2 regions of the Enterobacter sp. Li2LvB3 genome follow, and region 2 is predicted to be linked to the other one. Evidence: riboswitches for the same ligand, from Rfam matches in the RefSeq annotation. Region 2 holds a riboswitch; the other holds the start of a gene.
The links. Region 2 has a riboswitch for thiamine pyrophosphate ahead of thiB (thiamine ABC transporter substrate binding subunit). Riboswitches for the same ligand answer to the same signal wherever they lie in the genome.

Region 1: linked by a shared signal. The riboswitch ahead of thiC (phosphomethylpyrimidine synthase ThiC) and the one ahead of thiB (thiamine ABC transporter substrate binding subunit) in region 2 are both predicted to bind thiamine pyrophosphate.

What each region holds. Positions count from the first base shown of each region.
Region 1 is NZ_JBSICG010000039.1:16,580-28,085, forward strand. It holds gene thiG (thiazole synthase) at 1-486, opposite strand, end outside; gene thiS (sulfur carrier protein ThiS) at 488-688, opposite strand; gene ACS603_RS22665 (HesA/MoeB/ThiF family protein) at 672-1,427, opposite strand; gene thiE (thiamine phosphate synthase) at 1,420-2,055, opposite strand; gene thiC (phosphomethylpyrimidine synthase ThiC) at 2,055-3,950, opposite strand; TPP riboswitch at 4,029-4,142, opposite strand; gene rsd (sigma D regulator) at 4,197-4,694, opposite strand; gene nudC (NAD(+) diphosphatase) at 4,790-5,563, shown strand; gene hemE (uroporphyrinogen decarboxylase) at 5,604-6,668, shown strand; gene nfi (deoxyribonuclease V) at 6,678-7,349, shown strand; gene ACS603_RS22700 (YjaG family protein) at 7,391-7,981, shown strand; gene hupA (nucleoid-associated protein HU-alpha) at 8,168-8,440, shown strand; gene ACS603_RS22710 (DUF1481 domain-containing protein) at 8,452-9,144, shown strand; gene purD (phosphoribosylamine--glycine ligase) at 9,196-10,488, opposite strand; gene purH (bifunctional phosphoribosylaminoimidazolecarboxamide formyltransferase/IMP cyclohydrolase) at 10,504-11,506, opposite strand, start outside.
Region 2 is NZ_JBSICG010000008.1:71,377-82,882, reverse strand. It holds gene ACS603_RS08735 (sugar efflux transporter) at 56-1,234, opposite strand; gene sgrT (glucose uptake inhibitor SgrT) at 1,355-1,507, opposite strand; gene sgrR (HTH-type transcriptional regulator SgrR) at 1,596-3,251, shown strand; TPP riboswitch at 3,288-3,388, shown strand; gene thiB (thiamine ABC transporter substrate binding subunit) at 3,420-4,403, shown strand; gene thiP (thiamine/thiamine pyrophosphate ABC transporter permease ThiP) at 4,379-5,989, shown strand; gene thiQ (thiamine ABC transporter ATP-binding protein ThiQ) at 5,973-6,671, shown strand; gene ACS603_RS08705 (DedA family protein) at 6,700-7,467, opposite strand; gene araC (arabinose operon transcriptional regulator AraC) at 7,596-8,441, opposite strand; gene araB (ribulokinase) at 8,778-10,487, shown strand; gene araA (L-arabinose isomerase) at 10,498-11,506, shown strand, end outside.

The DNA.
Region 1 (11,506 bases), on a different contig from region 2:
TTCCAGCCCCTGATTGGAACCAATAGGCGCGCCCAGCGGCATCACGGCGGCACAGCCCACTTCTTCCAGCCGTTTGCACAATACCGGATCGGCCCCGCAATAGGGCAGAACGGTAAAACCAAGCTGGACCAGCTTTTCGGCGGCTTTCAGGGTTTCGATTGGGTCGGGCAGCAGCCAGCGGGCATCAGGATGAATTTCAAGTTTCAGCCAGGGCGTCCCCAGCGCTTCTCGTGCCAACTGGGCGGCAAAAATCGCCTCTTCTGCGGTTTTTGCTCCGGAGGTGTTTGGTAGCAAGGTCACGCCAGCCGCCAGCAGTGGCCCGAGTATGGCATCGCTGTGATTGCGCAGATCAACGCGCTTCATAGCGAGCGTTACCAGCTGGCTACCACTTTCCTGAATGGCATCGACCATTAGCTGCGGTGACGCGAATTTTCCGGTTCCGGTAAAGAGATGTGAATCAAAGGTTTTGTCGGCAATACGTAACATATCAACCCCCTGCGATAACCTGAAACAGCAGGATGTTGTCGCCTTCGCGCACCTGCTGATGCTCCCACTGCTCACGCGGCAGGATCTGTTGATTAAGTGCCAGAGCTGTTCCCGGCTTCAGTTGGCGCAATTTGTCGAGCAGTATGGCGATGGTGAGCCCATCGTCGCACTTCAGCGGTTCGTCATTAAACAGAATGCGCATTCTGGCCTCCACACACCGGACATTGGCTTGCGCGGTGTAACGCCAGGTGTCGCCAGCCGCCAGAGCGGGCATCAAACAGCCGCAGCGTATTGCGATCCGTCTTCATATCGCTGAGTAACTTAATGGCCTCCAGTGCCTGCAATGTCCCCATTACACCCACCACAGGCCCAAGAATGCCCGCGGTGCGGCAGTTGCGTTCCGGCTCGGCATCGTCTGGCCACAGGCAGCGATAGCACCCCTGCGCCCAGGGCGGCGTGAGCACCATCATTTGCCCGCCGAAACCGACCGCACTGGCGGTGATCAACGGCGTGTTATGTGTTACGCAGGCGGCGTTGATGGCCTGGCGGGTTGCCATATTGTCGGTGCAATCCAGCACAACATCCGCAAGCGCCACTTCGCGTAGCAGGTCTTCACCCGCCAGACGCTCTTGCAGGGCGATAAGTTCGATATCAGGGTTGAGCTGGTTTAGCCGCTGCCGGGTGATACGCGCTTTGGGCTGGTTAATATCGTCGGTGGTAAAAAGGATCTGGCGTTGCAGGTTGCTGAGATGCACGTCGTCGTCATCCGCCAGCACCAGCGTACCCACGCCCGCTCCAGCCAGATACAGCGCGGCGGGCGTCCCTAATCCTCCCAGCCCGACAACTAACACCCGGCTTTCAAGAAGTTTTTTCTGGCCGTCGATAGCGATATCTTCCAGCAGTATCTGCCGGCTGTAGCGCATAAAGTCGCGATCATTCATCACCTGCTCCTGCCAGCTGTAACAGCTGTTCGGTGGCGGCCTGCCAGTCTGCGGCCTGGGTGATGGCGCTGACGACGGCAATACTGCCAACGCCCGTCTCCAGCACAGCCGGAGCCCGTTCAAGGCTAATGCCGCCGATGGCGACGGTCGGATAATCGGTCAGTCGCTGAATATGACCAGCCAGCTGCCCAAGCCCCTGGGGTGCTGAAGGCATCTGTTTGGTCTGTGTCGGGAAGACGTGGCCAAGTGCGATATAAGAGGGGCGTGCGGCGAGCGCCACATCGATCTCCATGTCGTCGTGGGTTGAAACCCCCAAACGCAGTCCGGCTTTACGGATAGCGTCCAGATCCGTTGTCTCCAGGTCTTCCTGACCCAGGTGCACGCCGTAAGCCTGGTGCTTAATGGCCAGTCGCCAGTAGTCGTTGATAAACAGGCGGGCCTCATAACGACGTCCCAGTTCAATGGCGGCGACCACATCGGCCTCCACCTCTTCATCACGTTTATCTTTGATGCGCAGCTGGATGGTGCGAACGCCTGCCTCCAGCAGGCGCGCAATCCACTCAACGCTATCCACTACCGGGTAAAGCCCTAGCCGAAAGGGAACCGGTGGGAAATCAGGCTGATACATTACGCCTCCTCTTTTTTGAGGTAGATTTCGCCGCCTTTTGCGCGGAAGTTATCTGACATGTCCGCCATGCCCACTTCAATAGCCTGTGCCGCTGCGTAATCACGCACTTCCTGGGTGATTTTCATGGAGCAGAACTTTGGCCCGCACATGGAGCAGAAGTGCGCCACTTTACCGGATTCCTGTGGCAGGGTTTCGTCGTGGTAGGCGCGGGCGGTGAACGGGTCGAGCGCCAGGTTGAACTGATCTTCCCAGCGGAATTCGAAGCGTGCTTTCGACATCGCGTTATCACGGATTTGCGCGCCCGGATGGCCTTTCGCCAGATCCGCTGCGTGGGCAGCAATTTTGTAGGTGATCAGACCCTGTTTGACATCTTCTTTGTTCGGCAGACCGAGGTGCTCTTTCGGCGTTACGTAGCAGAGCATGGCGCAGCCGAACCAGCCGATCATCGCCGCGCCAATCCCGGAGGTGAAGTGGTCGTAGCCTGGCGCGATATCTGTGGTCAATGGCCCCAGAGTATAGAACGGCGCTTCGTGGCAGTGCTCCAGCTCTTCGGTCATGTTGCGGCGGATCATCTGCATAGGGACATGTCCCGGGCCTTCAATCATTACCTGCACGTCATACTCCCAGGCGATTTTGGTCAGTTCGCCCAGCGTATGCAGTTCGGCAAACTGCGCTTCGTCGTTGGCATCCTGAATCGAGCCTGGACGCAGGCCATCGCCCAGTGAGAGCGAAACGTCGTAGGCTGCGCAGATTTCGCAAATCTCGCGGAAGTGCTGGTACAGGAAGTTTTCCTGATGGTGCGACAGGCACCATTTGGCCATGATTGAGCCGCCGCGCGAGACAATCCCGGTCAGGCGTTTAGCGGTCATCGGCACATAACGCAGCAGCACACCGGCGTGGATGGTGAAATAGTCCACACCCTGTTCAGCCTGCTCCAGCAGCGTATCGCGGAAGGCTTCCCAGGTGAGGTTTTCGGCGATGCCGTTCACTTTTTCCAGCGCCTGATAAATGGGCACAGTACCAATCGGTACCGGGCTGTTACGCAGGATCCACTCGCGGGTTTCGTGGATGTAACGTCCGGTAGAGAGGTCCATCACCGTGTCTGCACCCCAGCGGGTAGACCAGACCAGTTTTTCCACCTCTTCTTCAATGGAGGAGGTCACCGCCGAGTTACCAATGTTGGCGTTGACCTTCACCAGGAAGTTACGCCCGATGATCATCGGCTCTGATTCAGGGTGGTTGATGTTCGCAGGGATAATGGCGCGCCCGGCGGCCACTTCGTCACGCACAAATTCCGGGGTGATATTTTCCGGCAGACGCGCGCCGAAACCTTCTCCTGGATGCTGGTGGCGCAGCACTTCACCGCGAATACGTTCACGTCCCATATTTTCGCGGATGGCGATGAACTCCATTTCCGGCGTGACGATACCCTGGCGTGCATAGTGTAGCTGGGTTACGCATTTGCCTGCTGAGGCGCGTTTCGGGGTCAGCAGGCCGGTGAAGCGCAGCTCGTCCAGACCGTCGTCGGCCAGGCGCTCTTTGGTATATGCGGAGCTTTGCTCGTTGAGTTCTTCGCTGTCATTACGGGCGTCAATCCACGGCTGGCGCAGCTTTGCCAGACCCTGCTGAACGTTGATCGCAATCTCAGGATCGCCATACGGGCCAGAGGTGTCATACACCGGGATCGCTTCGTTATCTTCAAACTGCGGATCCTCTTTGCTGCCGCCAATGAGCGTTGGGCTAAGCTGGATTTCACGCATCGGGACGCGGATATCCGCCTGAGAGCCGGTAATGTAAATGCGGTTTGAGTTCGGGAAAGCAGTGCCTTCCAGGGTGTCGATGAAGTGTTGTGCTTGTGCGCGTTGTTCGCGACGGGTCAGTTTAGTGGTAGACATAGCTCATTCCAAAAGTGAAGGACATGGCTTGTCAGACGACGGATGAAGCAAGAGGAGATCGCCCAGGGGCGATACAACAGCAGTGTAACTCTTGTTCCCTTCGCAGGTATTAGCCTGATCAGGTTCCGCGGATCCCGAATTAACGGTCTCAGCCCGCGTTTTTGCAAACGCTGGGCACTCCGACAAGAAAAATCCCCCTCGTGAGAGGGGCGAATGTTTGTAAATTACTCGTTAACGATTAAGAACTCAAGCAGGCCGCGCGATGTTCTCTTCGTTACTGATGTTCAAATCGTTGTCCAGCGCGAGGGCGATCAGCTTATCTTCCAGCGTAAATCGCTCTTCCAGGGCTTCGCCAAGATCGGACAGCGCCTGCTGGAACTCAAGATAGTTATCGTGATCAATAGCGTTCTCAAGCGTGGAGTCGTAGTAGTCCATAATCTGCTGAGTGTTGGCTTCCAGCAGCGGATAGAGTTTGCTGGCCGCTAAATACGGCGTTGTCCCTTCCATTTCGCGGATAATACGTTCATAAATATTGAAATGGCCGTCGGACAAGTAGTCGACCAGGCTCTGACAAAAATCATCCAGCGCTTTTTCGTTCAGGCGCATGTAGGATTCTTTGCCAGGCTTAATGCCGACCAGATTGTAATAAGCCACGAGCAGATGCTTGCGTACATGTAGCCAGCGATCCACCAGTTTGTTACTTCCTCCAACGCGCTCTGTCAGGCTTTCCAGCTGGTTTAACATGTTCGACTCCGCAAGGTTTAGAATTGAATCTGCTTACCCAAAATTTAACCACGATGCTAACAACATGTCAGTGAAGCGAAGGTAGTGCAATAGATATGGATCGTATTATTGAAAAATCAGATCTCGGTTGGTGGTTAGTCAGTTACGAACAAAAATTATGGTTGCCCGCAGGGGAAATACCCTATGGCGCGGCAGAAAAATTCGATCTTGTGGGCCAACCTGCGCTGAGGATCGGCGAGTGGCAGGGCGATCCTGTGTGGATGATCCAGCAGGCCCGCCGTCAGGATATGGGATCGGTTCGTCAGGTACTCGATCTTGATGTCGGGCTGTTCCAGCTGGCTGGCCGCGGCGTGCAGCTGGCGGAGTTTTACCGTTCGCATAAATACTGCGGCTATTGCGGCCATACCATGCATCCGAGCAAAACCGAATGGGCGATGCTGTGCAGCCACTGCCGGGAACGTTACTACCCGCAAATTGCGCCGTGCATCATTGTCGCTATCCGCCGGGAAGATTCGATCCTGCTGGCGCAACACACCCGCCATCGCAACGGCGTACACACCGTGTTAGCCGGATTCGTTGAAGTGGGTGAGACGCTGGAGCAGGCCGTAGCACGCGAAGTCATGGAAGAGAGCGGGATTACGGTGAAAAACCTGCGCTATGTCACCTCACAGCCCTGGCCGTTCCCGCAATCACTGATGACCGCGTTTATGGCCGAATACGACAGCGGCGAGATTGTTATCGACCAGAAAGAGCTGCTGGAGGCGAACTGGTATCGTTACGACGATTTACCGCTGTTACCACCGCCGGGCACCGTGGCGCGCCGGCTGATAGAAGATACCGTCGCAATGTGTCGGGCTGATGCTGAGTGACATGTTACACTGAGGCCATGACGCTTAAGGAACTGCAAAAATGACCGAACTGAAGAACGATCGTTATCTGCGTGCGCTGCTGCGCCAGCCCGTTGATGTCACTCCGGTGTGGATGATGCGCCAGGCTGGCCGCTATCTCCCGGAGTACAAAGCCACCCGTGCCCAGGCGGGGGATTTTATGTCGCTGTGCAAAAATGCGGAACTGGCTTGCGAAGTCACGCTCCAGCCGCTGCGACGTTATCCACTGGATGCGGCGATCCTCTTTTCGGACATTCTGACTATCCCTGATGCCATGGGTCTTGGGCTGTATTTCGAAACGGGCGAAGGCCCACGTTTCACCTCTCCGATTAAGAGCAAAGCCGACGTCGATAAGCTGCCGATCCCAGACCCTGAGGGTGAACTGGGCTATGTGATGAATGCGGTACGCACCATCCGCCGTGAGCTGAAAGGCGAAGTGCCGCTGATTGGCTTCTCCGGCAGCCCGTGGACGCTGGCGACTTACATGGTTGAAGGTGGCAGCAGCAAAGCCTTTACCGTGATCAAAAAGATGATGTATGCCGAGCCACTGGCGCTGCATGCGCTGCTCGACAAGCTGGCGAAGAGCGTCACGCTGTATCTGAATGCCCAAATTAAAGCGGGTGCGCAGTCAGTGATGATTTTCGATACCTGGGGTGGTGTGCTGACCGGGCGCGATTATCAGCAATTCTCGCTCTATTACATGCACAAAATCGTTGATGGTCTGCTGCGCGAAAATGAAGGCCGCCGCGTGCCGGTAACGCTGTTCACCAAAGGTGGCGGTCAGTGGCTCGAAGCGATGGCAGCAACAGGCTGTGACGCGCTTGGGCTGGACTGGACGACCGATATCGCTGATGCACGTCGCCGCGTGGGCGACAAAGTGGCGCTGCAAGGCAATATGGACCCATCCATGCTGTATGCACCGCCTGCACGTATCGAAGAAGAGGTCGCAACTATTCTGGCGGGCTTTGGTCAGGGTGAAGGCCACGTCTTTAACCTCGGCCACGGTATTCATCAGGATGTACCGCCTGAGCACGCGGGTGCGTTTGTGGAGGCGGTACACCGGTTGTCTGCGCAGTACCACAAGTAAGGAATAGCTATGGATCTCGCGTCATTACGCGCTCAGCAGTTGGAACTGGCATCATCGGTGATCCGCGAGGATCAACTCGATAAGAATCCGCCGCAGTATATTGGTGGCGCCGATGTGGGGTTTGAGCAGGGCGGGGAGGTGACGCGAGCCGCGATGGTGGTATTGAAGTACCCTTCGCTGGAGCTGGTGGAATACAAGGTAGCGCGTATCGCTACCACCATGCCTTACATTCCAGGTTTTCTCTCCTTTCGTGAATATCCCGCGCTGCTGGTCGCGTGGGAGCTCCTCTCGCAAAAACCTGACCTGCTGTTCGTTGACGGGCACGGTATTTCTCATCCGCGCCGGTTGGGTGTTGCCAGCCATTTTGGCCTGCTGGTGGATGTGCCAACGATAGGTGTCGCCAAAAAGCGCCTGTACGGTGCGTTTGAGCCTCTTTCTGCCGAAGCGGGCGCCCTCGGCCCCCTGATGGATAAAGGCGAGCAGCTGGCATGGGTCTGGCGCAGTAAAGCGCGCTGTAATCCGCTGTTTATCGCCACCGGGCACCGGGTCAGTATGGACAGTGCGCTAACGTGGGTGCAGCGTTGCACAAGAGGATATCGTTTACCGGAGCCAACACGCTGGGCGGATGCCGTTGCATCACAGCGACCGGCTTTTATTCGCTGGCAGGAAATTCAGCGATGATTCAGGTAAACTGCCGCTAATTTCCGATTCGAGACATCATCATGTTACAAAACCCGATTCATCTGCGCCTTGAGAAGCTGGAAAGCTGGCAGCACGTCACTTTTATGGCTTGCCTGTGCGAGCGCATGTATCCCAACTACGCCGCGTTCTGCAAGCAGACGGAATTTGGTGATGGCCATATCTATCGCCGTATTCTGGATCTCATCTGGGAAACGCTGACCGTCAAAGACGCGAAGGTGAACTTCGACTCTCAGCTTGAAAAGCTGGAAGAGGCCATTCCGGTAGCGGATGATTTCGACTTGTACGGTGTCTATCCGGCAATTGATGCCTGCGTGGCATTAAGTGAACTGATTCACTCCCGTCTGAGTGGCGAAACCCTGGAGCACGCCATTGAAGTCAGTAAGGCATCGATTACTACCGTTGCGATGCTGGAAATGACCCAGGAAGGTCGCGAAATGACCGATGAAGAACTGAGAGCGAACCCCGCAGTTGAGCAGGAATGGGATATTCAGTGGGAGATTTTCCGATTACTGGCAGAGTGCGAAGAACGCGATATTGAGCTGATCAAAGGGCTTCGTGCGGACTTACGTGAGGCCGCCGAGAGTAATATTGGTATAATTTTTAACCAATGAGTCAACAAAACGTGATTTAACGCCTGTTTTGTCACTCCTCGACTCTTCCCTTTCGCCCCCCGTCTGGTCTACATTTGGGGGGCGAAAAAAAGTGGCTATCGGTGCGTGTATGCAGGAGAGTGCTTTTTTGGCATTTTCGTCGCACTCGATGCTTAGCAAGCGATAAACACATTGAAAGGATAACTTATGAACAAGACTCAACTGATTGATGTAATTGCGGACAAGGCTGATCTGTCTAAAGTGCAGGCTAAAGCTGCTCTGGAATCTACCCTGGCTGCTATTACTGAGTCTCTGAAAGAAGGCGATGCTGTACAACTGGTTGGTTTCGGTACCTTCAAAGTGAACCACCGCGCTGAGCGTACTGGCCGCAACCCGCAGACCGGTAAAGAAATCAAAATCGCCGCAGCTAACGTGCCGGCATTTGTTTCTGGTAAAGCACTGAAAGACGCTGTTAAGTAAGACGCGTGGCAGTGAACAGTTTTAACGAAGGGGCGGTAACGCCCCTTTTGTCTGTCTGGCGTGGTGCACTCGCGCTGGCCGGCGTGCTGTTGCTGTCAGCCTGTAGCCATGACTCCTCTCTGCCACCGTTTACCGGCAGCGGCTACGCTGACAACCAGGGAGCAGTCAGGATATGGCGCAAAGATTCTGGCGGGGAAGTTCATCTTCTCTCTGCCTTCAGCCCGTGGCATAGCGGCGATACCTCAACCGCTGAGTACCGCTGGCAAGACGACACCCTGTCGCTTATCGAGCTGAATATCTACAGTAAGACCCCCGAACATGTCCGTGTGCGTTTTGACGACCATGGCGAGCTGAGTTTTATGCAGCGTGAAGTGAGTGGGCAAAAGCAGCAACTTTCCAGCGATCAAATCGCCCTCTATAAATACCGTGCTGAACAAATTCGTCAGACCAGCGATGCGCTGCGTCAGGGACGTGTCGTGCTGCGTCAGGGACGCTGGCATATGGATGGTACGGTCACCACCTGCGAAGGGCAGACGGTGAAGCCTGAACTTGAAACCTGGGCGATACAACATATTCAACGTCGACAGCAAAAGTCGTCGGTTGAAGTGAGTGTATCCTGGCTGGAAGCACCGGAAGGATCTCAGCTGCTGCTGGTGGCGAACGAAGATTTCTGCACCTGGCAGCCGATGGAGAAGAGTTTCTGACGTAATTTCCCTCTCCCAAAGGGAGAGGGTTAGGGTTAGGGTTAGGGGGTATTACTCGCCCTGCTCACGCGCTATCGCGCGATAACCAATATCCCGGCGGCTGAAGCTACCGTTCCAGTGAAGATCTGCCATCAACGCATACGCACGCTTTTGAGCCTCTGCGACGGTATCGCCAAGCGCAGTCGCGCACAGCACGCGGCCACCGTTGGTCAGCACGCGATCGTCATCAGACAGTTTCGTCCCCGCATGGAATACCTTACCGCCTTCAGTCTCTTCCAGCGGCAGACCGTGGATTTCGTCACCGGTGTTGTAGTTACCCGGATAACCGCCCGCAGCAATCACCACGCCCAGAGAAGCACGTTCGTCCCACTCGGAGTTTTTCTCGTCCAGCTTGCCTTCGCAAGCCGCCAGGCACAGATCAACCAGATCGGATTTCATGCGCAGCATGATCGGCTGAGTTTCAGGATCGCCAAAGCGACAGTTGAACTCGATAACCTTCGGATTACCCTGCTTGTCGATCATCAGGCCCGCATAGAGGAAACCGGTGTAGGTGTTACCTTCGGCCGCCATGCCTTTTACGGTTGGCCAGATAATGCGATCCATCGTGCGCTGATGCACGTCATCAGTCACGACCGGAGCCGGGGAGTACGCGCCCATACCGCCAGTATTCGGGCCGGTATCCGCATCGCCAACACGTTTGTGATCCTGGCTGGTGGCCATTGGCAGTACGTGCTCGCCGTCGACCATCACGATAAAGCTCGCCTCTTCACCGTCGAGGAACTCCTCGATAACAATACGGTGGCCAGCGTCACCAAACGCGTTGCCTGCCAGCATATCCTGGACTGCAGCTTCTGCTTCTTCGAGGGTCATCGCCACGATAACGCCTTTACCGGCAGCCAGGCCGTCGGCTTTAATAACAATCGGCGCGCCTTTTTCACGCAGATAAGCCAGGGCTGGCTCAACTTCCGTGAAGTTCTGGTATTCCGCAGTGGGAATATTGTGGCGAGCGAGGAAATCTTTGGTGAACGCTTTGGAGCCTTCGAGCTGCGCGGCGCCTTCGGTTGGACCGAAGATTTTCAGGCCCGCAGCGCGGAATGCATCAACCACGCCAATCACCAGCGGAGCTTCCGGGCCAACGATAGTCAGGTCGATCTTCTCGTTCTGGGCAAAGCTCAGCAGCGCCGGGATATCTGTTACGCCGATAGCCACGTTTTGCAGCGCAGGCTCCAGCGCCGTACCGGCGTTGCCTGGTGCGACAAAGACGGTTTTCACCAGCGGGGATTGTGCTGCTTTCCACGCCAGAGCGTGCTCGCGCCCGCCGTTACCAATCACTAATACTTTCATTGTCTGCTCCGTGGATTAATGGCGGAAGTGGCGCATGTCGGTGAAGATCATCGCAATGCCGTGTTCATCGGCTGCGGCAATCACTTCGTCGTCACGAATGGAACCGCCAGGCTGGATCACACAGGTGATACCTACAGCTGCGGCAGCATCGATACCGTCACGGAACGGGAAGAAGGCGTCAGACGCCATGGCGGAGCCTTTCACTTCCAGACCTTCGTCACCTGCTTTGATGCCGGCGATTTTGGCAGAATAAACGCGGCTCATCTGGCCTGCGCCTATTCCGATGGTCATGTTCTCTTTTGCATAAACAATGGCGTTGGATTTCACGAACTTCGCCACTTTCCAGCAGAACAGCGCATCACGCAGTTCCTGCTCGGTTGGCTGGCGCTTAGTTACAACGCGCAGATCACCCGCCGTGACCATACCCAGATCGCGATCCTGAACCAGCAGGCCGCCGTTCACGCGTTTGAAGTCCAGGCCTGATACGCGCTCAGCCCACTGACCGCAAACCAGCACGCGCACGTTCTGTTTTGCGGCGGTGATTTTCAGGGCTTCTTCCGTGGCAGATGGCGCGATGATCACTTCAACAAACTGACGGGAGATGATGGCCTGTGCGGTTTCAGCATCCAGTTCGCGGTTGAAAGCAATAATGCCGCCGAATGCAGAGGTCGGGTCAGTTTTATAAGCGCGATCGTAGGCATCCAGAATAGAGGTGCTTACCGCCACGCCGCATGGGTTTGCGTGCTTCACAATAACGCAGGCTGGCTCGCTGAACTCTTTCACACATTCCAGCGCGGCATCGGTGTCGGCAATGTTGTTATAAGAGAGCGCTTTGCCCTGAACCTGCTGTGCAGTCGCCACAGATGCTTCTTTTACTTCTTCTTCTATATAGAAGGCAGCCTGCTGGTGGCTGTTCTCACCGTAACGCATATCCTGCTTCTTAATGAAGTTCAGGTTCAGGGTACGTGGGAAGCGACCAGACGGCTCACGGCTTTCGCCATGATAAGCTGGCACCAGG
Region 2 (11,506 bases):
GCCTTATTAGCATCTGTCAGAAAGTCGTTTCATTTCATGAAGCCGCCTTCCAGAATCAGACATCCTTAACCCGGCATGTCAGCCCCAGCGTCACCACCGATATCGCAGCAATCATCCAGTACACCGCCCAATGCCCGTAGCTTTGCGAAAGCGCCCCCTGAATCACCCCTGCCAGAATCACACCGGTTGAAATACTGTTCGTAAACAACGTCGTAGCCGAACCCGCGCGCCCAGGCATTAAATCCTGGAACCAGAGCATCCCTATCCCGGCAACAATCCCGATGAACACGGCATTGAACAACTGCAACGCCAGCAGCGCCTCGCGCGAATGAAAGAAGATAAGCCCCAGATAGAACAACACCCCTGCCGCTACGGCAACAATCATCATCGGGCGTTTTCCGAAGCGCTTAACGTAGTAACCCGCCAGAATCATCGCCGGGATCTCAAGCCCTGCGGCCGTCCCCATCAGGATGCCCGCAAGTTTGTCCGGTAAACCCAGCTCACTACTGATCCACAAAGGCATATCGATGATGTACATGGTGTTGCAGGTCCACATCAGCGTGGAGGCGATAAACAGCATCCGGACATTTTTATCTTTCCAGCCGCTGACCTGAGCAACCAGTTTGTCTGGCGTTTGCTCAACCCTTGCAACCGAAGGCAGTGCAAAGGCAATCAGTACAAGGCTGATGGCAAAAATCCCTGCCGCAATCGAAAACATGACCGTAAAGCCATAACTCAGCGCCAGCATGAATGCCAGCGGCGGGCCAATAACCCACGCGAGAGAGAGCTGCGCACGCATTACCGAGCTGAACATCACCACTTCGCGGGCAGAACTGTCCGCATACTCACGGGCCAGCGCAAACAGCTGCGGCATGGCGGTATTGGCCAGCGCCGCCAGCAGCACGCCGCAGGTGAGCAGCGTCATATAGTGGCGATTAAAGGCAAACAGCAAGGCATTACCGATGGCCATGGCGCAACAAAAGAGGATCAATTTTCGGCGATCGCCCTGGCTGTCGGAACGCTTAGCAAGCCACAGGCTGACCAGGATCCCGGCAATGGCGTTGACGGTGTAAAACAGGCCAACCCAGAACGGCTGCGCCCCTACTTCGCGGCTGAGAAACAGGCTCAGCGTAGGCGCCTGGAGCGCCCCGGCCACACCCATCATAAAAGCCACCAGCATAAATGCGGCATACACGCCATTCAGGCGTCGCCCCATCGTCATCAACCAGAGCATACGCAAATCCTTGTGAAAGCAGTTTGAAATTGGGTGAAATAGTAAACGAAAAAAGCCAGCAAAAACATTTTGCTGGCGGGTGATTAGCACCAATACTCAGTCACACATGATCGAGGCGAGTTAGCGAGAAGAGGTCGATTTCGTAACATCCCACTGCATCAATTCTTCCAAAATTTTCAGTCGTTGCTCTGCACACTGGCGGGCCAGCCAGGACACTCCCTTTGTCGCTGAAAAGTACTGCTGATAAAACTGACGTGCGGTAGACCTCTTCATAATTTACCTCCTCGCTTCATCGGGAAGAATTATTGGCTTAATATAGGGATAAATAAATTGCTGATTTTTTGTCAGGAGTTCCCCTTTTATGCCTTCTGGTCGTCTGCAACAACAATTTATCCGCCTCTGGCAATGCTGCGAGGGGCAATCCCAGGACACCACGCTAAATGAGCTGGCCGATCTACTGAACTGCTCTCGCCGTCATATGCGTACCCTGCTCAACACCATGCAGCAACAGGGCTGGCTGAACTGGGAAGCAGAGGCCGGACGTGGCAAACGTTCACGCCTGAGCTTCCTCTACACCGGCCTTGCGCTGCAACAGCAGCGCGCAGAAGACCTGCTGGAGCAGGACCGGATCGATCAGCTGGTGCAACTGGTGGGCGATAAGGCTGCCGTACGTCAGATGCTGGTTTCACATCTCGGGCGGAGCTTTCGCCAGGGGCGGCATATTCTGCGGGTGCTCTACTATCGTCCAATGAAAAATCTGTTACCCGGCACGGCGTTACGGCGTTCAGAAACCCATATGGCGCGACAAATCTTCAGCGGCCTGACGCGCATAAATGAGGAAAACGGGGAACTGGAAGCGGATATCGCTCACCACTGGCAGCAACTTTCCCCTCTCCACTGGCGATTTTTTTTACGCCCCGGTATTCATTTCCACCACGGACGTGAGCTGGAAATGGCCGATGTTATCGCTTCGCTGGATCGCGCCCGTAAGCTTCCGCTCTACTCACACATCATCCACATCCATTCGCCGACCGCCTGGACGCTGGATATTGAGCTGTCGCAGCCAGACAAATGGCTCCCCTGGCTTCTGGGCTATGTGCCGTCGATGATCTTGCCCGGCGAATGGAGTTCCCTGAATAATTTTGCCAGCCAGCCGATTGGCACCGGGCCTTACGCCGTTTCACGCAACAATAATAACCAGCTTAAGATCCGCGCTTTTGATGACTATTTTGGCTACCGGGCGCTGATCGACGAAGTGAACGTCTGGGTATTGCCGGATATCAGCGAAGAGCTGAGCGTTGGCCTGACGCTCGAGGGCCCCACCACAGGTGAGAAAGCGGTCGAAAGCCGTCTTGAAGAGGGCTGCTACTATCTGCTGTTTGACAGCCGCACCCATCGCGGCGCAAATCAGGAGGTTCGTAAGTGGATAAGCCATGTACTCGCCCCATCTAACCTGATTTACCACGCGGAAGAACAGTATCAGACCTACTGGTTCCCGGCGTATGGGCTGCTGCCACGCTGGCACCACGCGCGTCCGGTGCCATGCGAAAAACCCGCTGGGCTAGAGTCCATCACCCTGACCTTCTACCGCGAACACGTAGAGCACCGCTTTATTGCCAGAATCATGGCGAAACTGCTGGCAACCGTTGGGGTGACGCTGGAGATCCAGGAGGTTGATTATGACGAGTGGCACCGCGGCGATGTGGTGAGTGACATCTGGCTGAACAGTGCTAACTTCACCCTGCCGCTCGATTTCTCGCTCTTTTCACACCTGTACGAGGTGCCGTTGATCCAGCACTGTATCGACCGGGACTGGCAGCAAGACGCCGCCCAGTGGCGCGCAGGCGAGATGAATCTGGCTTCGTGGTGCCAGCAATTACTGGCTCAGCAGGCCATTGTGCCGTTGATCCACCACTGGCTGATGATTCAGGGGCAACGCAGTATGCGCGGCTTACGCATGAACACACTGGGCTGGTTTGACTTTAAATCGGCCTGGTTTGCACCGCCTGAGCCATAACACTTTCGCAATATTCACCAAATCATTACAATACCGCCGTTCTCAACGGGGTGCTGCATCACTGATGTGCGCTGAGATAATACCCGTCGAACCTGATCCGGATAACGCCGGCGAAGGGATTTGAGGCTGTCGCTCAAAATCCTTTGCCACTCAACTATGAGGTGCAAAGTGTTAAAAAAAGTTCTTCCTCTGCTGGTGCTGATTGCACTGCCTGCTGCTGCTAAGCCTGTTCTGACAGTCTACACCTACGACTCTTTCTCGGCCGACTGGGGCCCGGGCCCGGTGGTAAAAAAAGCCTTTGAAGCCGACTGTAACTGCGAGCTGAAATTTGTCGCGCTGGAAGATGGCGTTTCGCTGCTTAACCGTCTGCGCATGGAAGGGAAAAACAGCAAAGCCGACGTGGTGCTTGGCCTTGATAACAACCTGCTGGACGCTGCCACACAAACTAAGCTGTTTGCCAAAAGCGGCGTGTCAACCGATGCCGTCAGCGTGCCTGGCGGCTGGAAAAACGACATCTTCGTTCCCTTTGATTACGGCTACTTTGCCTTTGTTTATGACAAAAACAAGCTGAAGAACCCGCCCAAAAGCCTGAAAGAGCTGGTTGAAAGCGATCAGAAATGGCGCGTGATTTACGAAGACCCGCGTACCAGTACCCCGGGTCTTGGCCTGCTGCTGTGGATGCAAAAAGTCTATGGCGATAAAGCGCCGGAAGCCTGGCAGAAGCTGGCTGCGAAAACCGTCACCGTCACGAAGGGCTGGAGTGAAGCCTATGGTCTGTTCCTGAAAGGGGAAAGCGACCTGGTGCTGAGCTACACCACTTCTCCGGCTTACCACATTATTGCCGAGAAGAAAGACAACTACGCGGCTGCAAACTTTGCAGAAGGCCACTACTTGCAGGTTGAAGTGGCTGCACGTACCGCCGCCAGCAAGCAGCCGGAGCTGGCAGAGAAGTTCCTGAAATTTATGGTTTCTCCTGCGTTCCAGAATGCTATCCCGACGGGCAACTGGATGTATCCGGTCACCAGCGTTGCGCTGCCGGCAGGCTTTGATCAGCTTTCTAAACCGCAAACCTCACTGGAGTTTACGCCGCAGCAGGTGGCTGCACAGCGCACAGCATGGGTAAGCGAATGGCAACGCGCCGTCAGCCGTTAATTGCAGGCTGGTTACTCCCCGGACTGCTCGCCGCCATCCTGATGGTTGCGGTAAGTCTGGGGGCATTTCTTGCGTTATGGTTAAACGCGCCAGAGAGCGATCTGCTCTCTCTCTGGCACGATAGCTATCTCTGGCACGTCATTCGTTTCTCTTTCTGGCAGGCGTTTCTCTCGGCGCTGCTGTCGGTTATTCCTGCCATTTTTCTGGCGCGAGCACTTTACCGAAGACGATTTCCTGGCAGACAGGCATTGTTGCGCCTGTGCGCCATGACGCTGATCCTGCCCGTGCTGGTTGCCGTTTTCGGTATTCTCAGCGTCTATGGCCGTCAGGGCTGGCTGGCCTCGCTCTTTACCCTGCTTGGCCTGGAGTGGACCTTCTCCCCTTATGGATTGAAAGGCATTCTGCTGGCGCACATTTTTTTCAACATGCCGATGGCCACGCGGCTCTTTTTACAGGCGCTGGAGAACATCCCCGGCGAACAGCGTCAGCTTGCTGCCCAGCTGGATATGCGCGGATGGTCGTTCTTCCGTTTCGTCGAATGGCCCTGGCTGCGTCGGCAAATTCCACCGGTCGCCGCCCTGATCTTTATGCTCTGCTTTGCCAGCTTCGCAACCGTGCTCTCGCTTGGCGGTGGCCCGCAGGCCACAACGATTGAGCTGGCTATCTATCAGGCCCTGAGCTACGACTACGATCCGGGGCGCGCGGCGCTACTGGCGATCGTACAGATGTTCTGCTGCCTGGTGCTGGTATTACTGAGCCAGCGTCTGAGTAAAGCCATCCCGCCTGGGGCGAATCAGATTTCAGGCTGGCGCGACCCGCAGGATAGCCTGCACAGCCGCCTCACCGATTTCGCACTCATTGCGCTGGCGCTCTTACTTCTGCTGCCGCCGCTTCTGGCGGTGGTGGTGGATGGCCTGAACCTGAATATCCTGTCCGTATTACGACAGCCCGTGCTCTGGCAGGTGACCTTTACCTCATTACGAATAGCGCTGGCGGCAGGGCTGCTGTGCGTTATCCTGACCATGATGTTGCTCTGGAGTAGCCGCGAGCTTTATGCCCGCCAGGCCCGTAAAGCCGGACAAGCCCTGGAACTGACCGGTATGCTGATTCTGGCGATGCCCGGTATTGTGCTGGCTACAGGTTTCTTTTTACTCTTCAACACCACCGTTGGCCTGCCCGCAAGCGCAGACGGCATTGTGATTTTCACCAACGCGCTGATGGCTATCCCCTACGCACTCAAAGTGCTGGAAAACCCCATGCGCGATATCAACAGTCGCTACAGTTTGTTGTGTCAGTCACTGGGAATGCAGGGCTGGCAGCGTCTGAAGGCCGTAGAACTCCGCGCACTGAAGCGTCCGCTGGCGCAGGCATTAGCCTTCGCCAGCGTATTGTCGATTGGTGATTTTGGCGTTGTGGCGTTATTTGGTAATGATGATTTCCGCACGCTACCGTTCTGGCTGTATCAGCAAATTGGCTCATATCGCAGTCAGGATGGCGCCGTGACGGCACTGTTACTTCTGCTGCTGTGCTTTGCCTTATTTACCGTTATCGAAAAACTCCCGGGGCGAGATGTTAAAACTGATTGATGTCACCTGGCTTTACCAGCATCTGCCAATGCGCTTCACCCTTTCCGCGCGTCAGGGTGAGATGATTGCCGTTCTTGGCCCAAGCGGAGCCGGAAAGAGTACGTTGCTTAATCTGGTTGCCGGTTTTCTGCAACCGGCAAGCGGGTCGATTCTCATTGAAGGTCAGGATCATACCTACACGCCGCCGGCACGACGCCCGGTGTCGATGTTGTTTCAGGAAAACAACCTGTTTACCCATCTGACGGTGTGGCAAAACATCGCGCTGGGGATGAACCCGGGGCTGAAACTCAACGCTGCACAGCGTCAGAAGCTGGACACCATTGCCGTGCAGATGGGCTTAACAGCATTTATCGACAGGCTGCCGGGCGAGCTGTCTGGCGGCCAGCGCCAGCGCGTTGCCCTGGCCCGTTGCCTGGTACGCGAACAGCCGGTGTTGCTGCTTGATGAACCGTTTTCGGCACTCGACCCGGCGCTGCGTCAGGAGATGCTCACCCTGGTGCAGGACGTCTGCAAACACCAGCAGCTCACCATGCTGATGGTTTCTCACAGCATCGAAGATGCCGCGCGCATTGCGCCGCGATCGGTGGTGATCGCGGAGGGACGTATTATGTGGGATGGCGAAACAGAAGCCCTGGTAAACGGAAAAGTCACCGCTTCAGAACTACTGGGAATAAAACCGTAGGCCGGGCAAACGCAGTGCCGCCCGGCAGTTAGCGGCTCACCACTTTCAGTAATATTTCCGCATAGACCGGCATCAGCGGATGGCGAATCAGTGCGACCAGCGCCACAACCGCAATGCCGAGCATCAGGGGAGACAGCCAGATTAACCGCTGGCGAGGAAGGTAGTGCGTCAAACGATCCACACCCGCTTTACCACTGCGCCACAGGCGCCAGCACAGCCAGACCGCCAGCCACAGCAGCAGCGCCGTTGCCAGCAACAGCCATTTGAATTGCCCGCTTTGCATATCAGCAGGAATATCAATCGCCGCGCCGGCCAGGATCCCCGGCAGGAAGTAAAACGGCGGCCAGAACACGCAGCCGATAATATTCGGCACCACGAATTTGGTCACGGGCAGATCCAGCATCCCGGCCACCATAGGCACTATCGGACGGGTTGGCCCGACAAAACGCCCGACCAGGATGGTGAACATACTGTGCTGATGCAGCGCCTGCTCGGTCTTATCCAGCAGCGCTTTATTCTTTTTCATGAACGACCAGCGATGCAGCGGCTTCTTAAAGCGCCAGCCCAGCCAGAAAGAGATCCAGTCCCCGAGCAAGCACCCCACAATCCCGGCCAGCCATGCCTGCCAGAAGTTGACCTCACCGCTACCGATTAACGCACCAAGCCCCGCCATCATCACGGTGCCAGGTAAAATCAGCCCGACAAGCGCCAGCGATTCCAGGAACGCCACCAGCGCAACGGCGATGAGCGAATACATAACGGACTGGGTAATAAAATGTTCCAGCAATGCCTGCATAACTATTCCGGTCAGAAAACGAAGCAGGGATTTTGCAAAGAGCCCCTCACCACGTCAAGACAACAATTGTCTGAATAGTTTACTGGCAGTCATCAAACTTCACCTGAACGTTTATCTTATTTTACGTTTCATTCACATCCGGCACGGAATTCACTCGGGCTTGCCCCGGTACATTTTTTAAAGACGCGCGAGAAATAGAGCTGATCTTCAAAGCCCACATTGCGCCCTACGGTGGCAATAGGCATCCGGGTTGTACTGAGCAACAGTTTAGCCTGACTGATACGTTGATCTTCGCGCCAGCTCAGCACGCTCACCCCAAGCTGCTGGCGGAACAGGTGTGATAATCGGGACGGCGACAGGCACACGTGTTGAGCAACGCTGGCAATATCAAACTGGCTGTCTGCAAGGTGATCGCTGATGTACTGACAGGCATCGCGTACGCGATTATCAAGTGGCGGGTTAAGCGATTCATTAATCGCTTCCATGCGTCGTAACAGCACCTGTTCCAGCAGGTTAATGGCCAGGAGTTCGGCGTAGCGCCCTCCGGCCTGCCCCGCATCAATAATCTGCGCAAACAGTTCCCGGAATAAGGACTGATGGACATCATCCGGGCGATAGAAACCGGTATGGGCAAAAATGGCAGGCCATGAGAGCCACTCCTGCCAGTACGCCCGCGGGCGGAAGTAAACCCACTGGTGATACCACTCTTTCGCATCAGGGTGACGTCCGTAGTGGTGGATCTCCCCCGGCGGGAACAACAGCATATCGCCAGGGCGGCAGATAAACTGCTGATCGTTATTTTTAATCACCCCTTCCCCCCGCACGGTGAGGTTCAAAATAAATCCTTTCATCCCCAGCGGTCGGTCAACGTAAAAATCGAGATAACCCTCGGCCTCGATAGGGGTCAGTCCCGCTACCAGATGGGCGTTAAACGAGTAGCCCGGCAGTAAGGGGTCGCTTTGCGTTTCGGCCATAGATTCAGTACTCCCAACGGTCTTTAAGGAAACCAATTGTCCATATCGATAAAAGCAGTATAAAAACGGCCCGTGAAAAGATCCAAAAAGCATCACACTTCTTTTACGTCCGCCCAATTTCAGCTTTTGCCCCTGATTTTTCCGTCGTCACGTGCGGATAAGCAGTAACAAAAGTGTCTATAAGTGCGGCAGAAATGTCCACATTGAATATTTGCACAGCGTCACACTTTCAATCGCAACAGCAATTTAGTCCATAAGATTAGCGGATCCTGCCTGACGATTTTTCCCCTCAATCTCTAATGTTCTTTCATACCTGTTTTTTGATGGAGCAACACCATGGCAATTGCGATTGGCCTCGATTTTGGCAGCGACTCGGTTCGTGCACTGGCAGTGGACTGTACGACTGGCCAGGAAATAGCAACCAGCGTTGAGTGGTACCCGCGCTGGCAAGAGGGGCGCTACTGCGATGCGCCAAACAACCAGTTCCGTCACCATCCACGTGACTACATCGAATCAATGGAAGCGGCGATCAAAACCGTGCTGGCCGAGCTGAGCGATGCTCAGCGCGCGCAAATTGTCGGTATTGGCGTCGACAGCACTGGCTCAACGCCAGCCCCGGTGGATGCTGAAGGCCGCGTACTGGCGCTGCGTCCTGAATTTGCCGACAACCCGAATGCCATGTTTGTGCTGTGGAAAGACCATACCGCCGTCGAAGAAGCCGAAGCCATCACCCGTCTGTGCCATCAGTCAGGTAAAACCGACTACTCGCGCTATATCGGCGGAATTTATTCGAGCGAATGGTTCTGGGCGAAGATTTTACACGTGACGCGTGCTGACCGTGCTGTCGCACAGGCTGCAGTGTCATGGATTGAGCTGTGTGATTGGGTTCCTGCCCTTCTGTCTGGCACAACGCGCCCGCAGGATATTCGCCGTGGCCGCTGTAGCGCCGGGCATAAATCACTGTGGCACGAAAGCTGGGGTGGCCTGCCGCCAGCGGCGTTCTTTGATGAACTCGATCCGGTCATCAACCAGAACCTGAAATACCCGTTGTTTACCGACACCTATACCGCCGATATCCCGGTGGGCACCCTCAGTGAAGAGTGGGCGAAGCGCCTGGGTCTGCCGCAAAACGTGGCAATTTCCGGCGGCGCATTTGACTGCCATATGGGCGCCGTGGGTGCAGGTGCGCAACCGAACACGCTGGTGAAAGTCATCGGCACATCGACCTGCGATATCCTGACTGCGGATAAAGCCAGCGTAGGCGATCGCGCAGTGAAAGGCATCTGCGGCCAGGTTGACGGCAGCGTAGTGCCTGATTTCATCGGCCTGGAGGCCGGTCAGTCTGCATTTGGAGATATCTACGCCTGGTTTGGTCGCGTGCTCGGCTGGCCACTGGATCAACTGGCTGCCACACACCCGGAACTGAAAGCACAGATTGCCGAAAGCAAAAAGCAACTGCTGCCACAACTCACCGACGCCTGGGCGAAAAATCCGTCCCTTGATCACCTTCCGGTGGTGCTCGACTGGTTTAACGGCCGCCGTACGCCGTTTGCCAACCAGCGCCTGAAAGGGGTGATTACCGATCTCAACCTGGCCACCGATGCCCCTGCTCTGTTTGGCGGCCTGATTGCGGCAACCGCTTTCGGTGCGCGCGCCATTATGGAATGTTTCACCGAGCAAGGTATCGACGTTAACAACGTGATGGCGCTGGGCGGTATTGCCCGTAAAAACCCGGTGATCATGCAGGCCTGCTGTGATGTCTTAAACCGTCCGCTGCAAATTGTGGCGTCCGATCAGTGCTGTGCCCTCGGCGCTGCGATTTTCGCCGCCGTGGCCGCAGGGGTTCACGCCGATATCCCGACTGCCCAGCAACATATGGCCAGCGCCGTCGAAAACACACTTCAACCGCGCGCCCAGCAGGCTCAACGCTTTGAACAACTTTATCAGCGCTACCAACAATGGGCGAAAAGCGCCGAACTCCACTATCTCCCTGTCGCCGCCCCGGCCAAACACACCGCGGACACTACGGCAACCCTGACACATTAAGGACACGATAATGACCATTTTTAATAATTATGAAGTGTGGTTTGTCATTGGCAGCCAGCATCTTTATGGGCCGGAAGCGCTGCAACAGGTAACGAAACACGCAGAACACGTGGTTAACGCGATGAACGCAGAGGCCAAACTGCCCTGCAAACTGGTGCTGAAACCACTGGGCACCACGCCAGATGAAATTACCAACATCTGCCGCGATGCAAACTACGACGACAAATGTGCCGGGATGGTGGTGTGGCTGCATACCTTCTCGCCAGCCAAAATGTGGATCAACGGCCTGGCTATCCTCAACAAACCACTGTTGCAGTTCCATACCCAGTACAACGCTTCCCTGCCGTGGGACAGCATTGATATGGACTTTATGAACCTGAACCAGACCGCACATGGCGGCCGCGAGTTCGGCTTCATTGGCGCGCGTATGCGCCAGCAACACGCGGTGGTAACCGGTCACTGGCAGGATCAGCACGCGCAAAAACGTATCGGCTCCTGGATGCGCCAGGCAGTCTCTAAACAAGATACCCGTCACCTGAAAGTGGTGCGTTTTGGCGACAACATGCGTGAAGTGGCCGTCACTGATGGTGATAAAGTCGCCGCACAGATCAAGTTTGGCTTCTCCGTGAATACCTGGGCGGTGGGTGACCTGGTGCAGGTTGTCAACGGAATCAGCGATGGCGACGTGAGCGCGCTGGTTGATGAATACGAAAGCAGCTATCGCCTGACGGCGGCAGCGCAAATCCACGGCGACAAACGCCAGAACGTGCTGGATGCAGCGCGCATTGAACTGGGGATGAAACGCTTCCTGGAACAAGGCGGCTTCCATGCCTTCACCACCACATTTGAAGATCTTCACGGCCTGAAACAACTGCCAGGTCTGGCTGTACAACGCCTGATGCAGCAGGGCTACGGCTTTGCTGGCGAAGGCGACTGGAAAACCGCCGCCCTGCTTCGCATCATGAAAGTGATGTCAACCGGTCTGCAGGGCGGCACCTCCTTTATGGAGGACTACACCT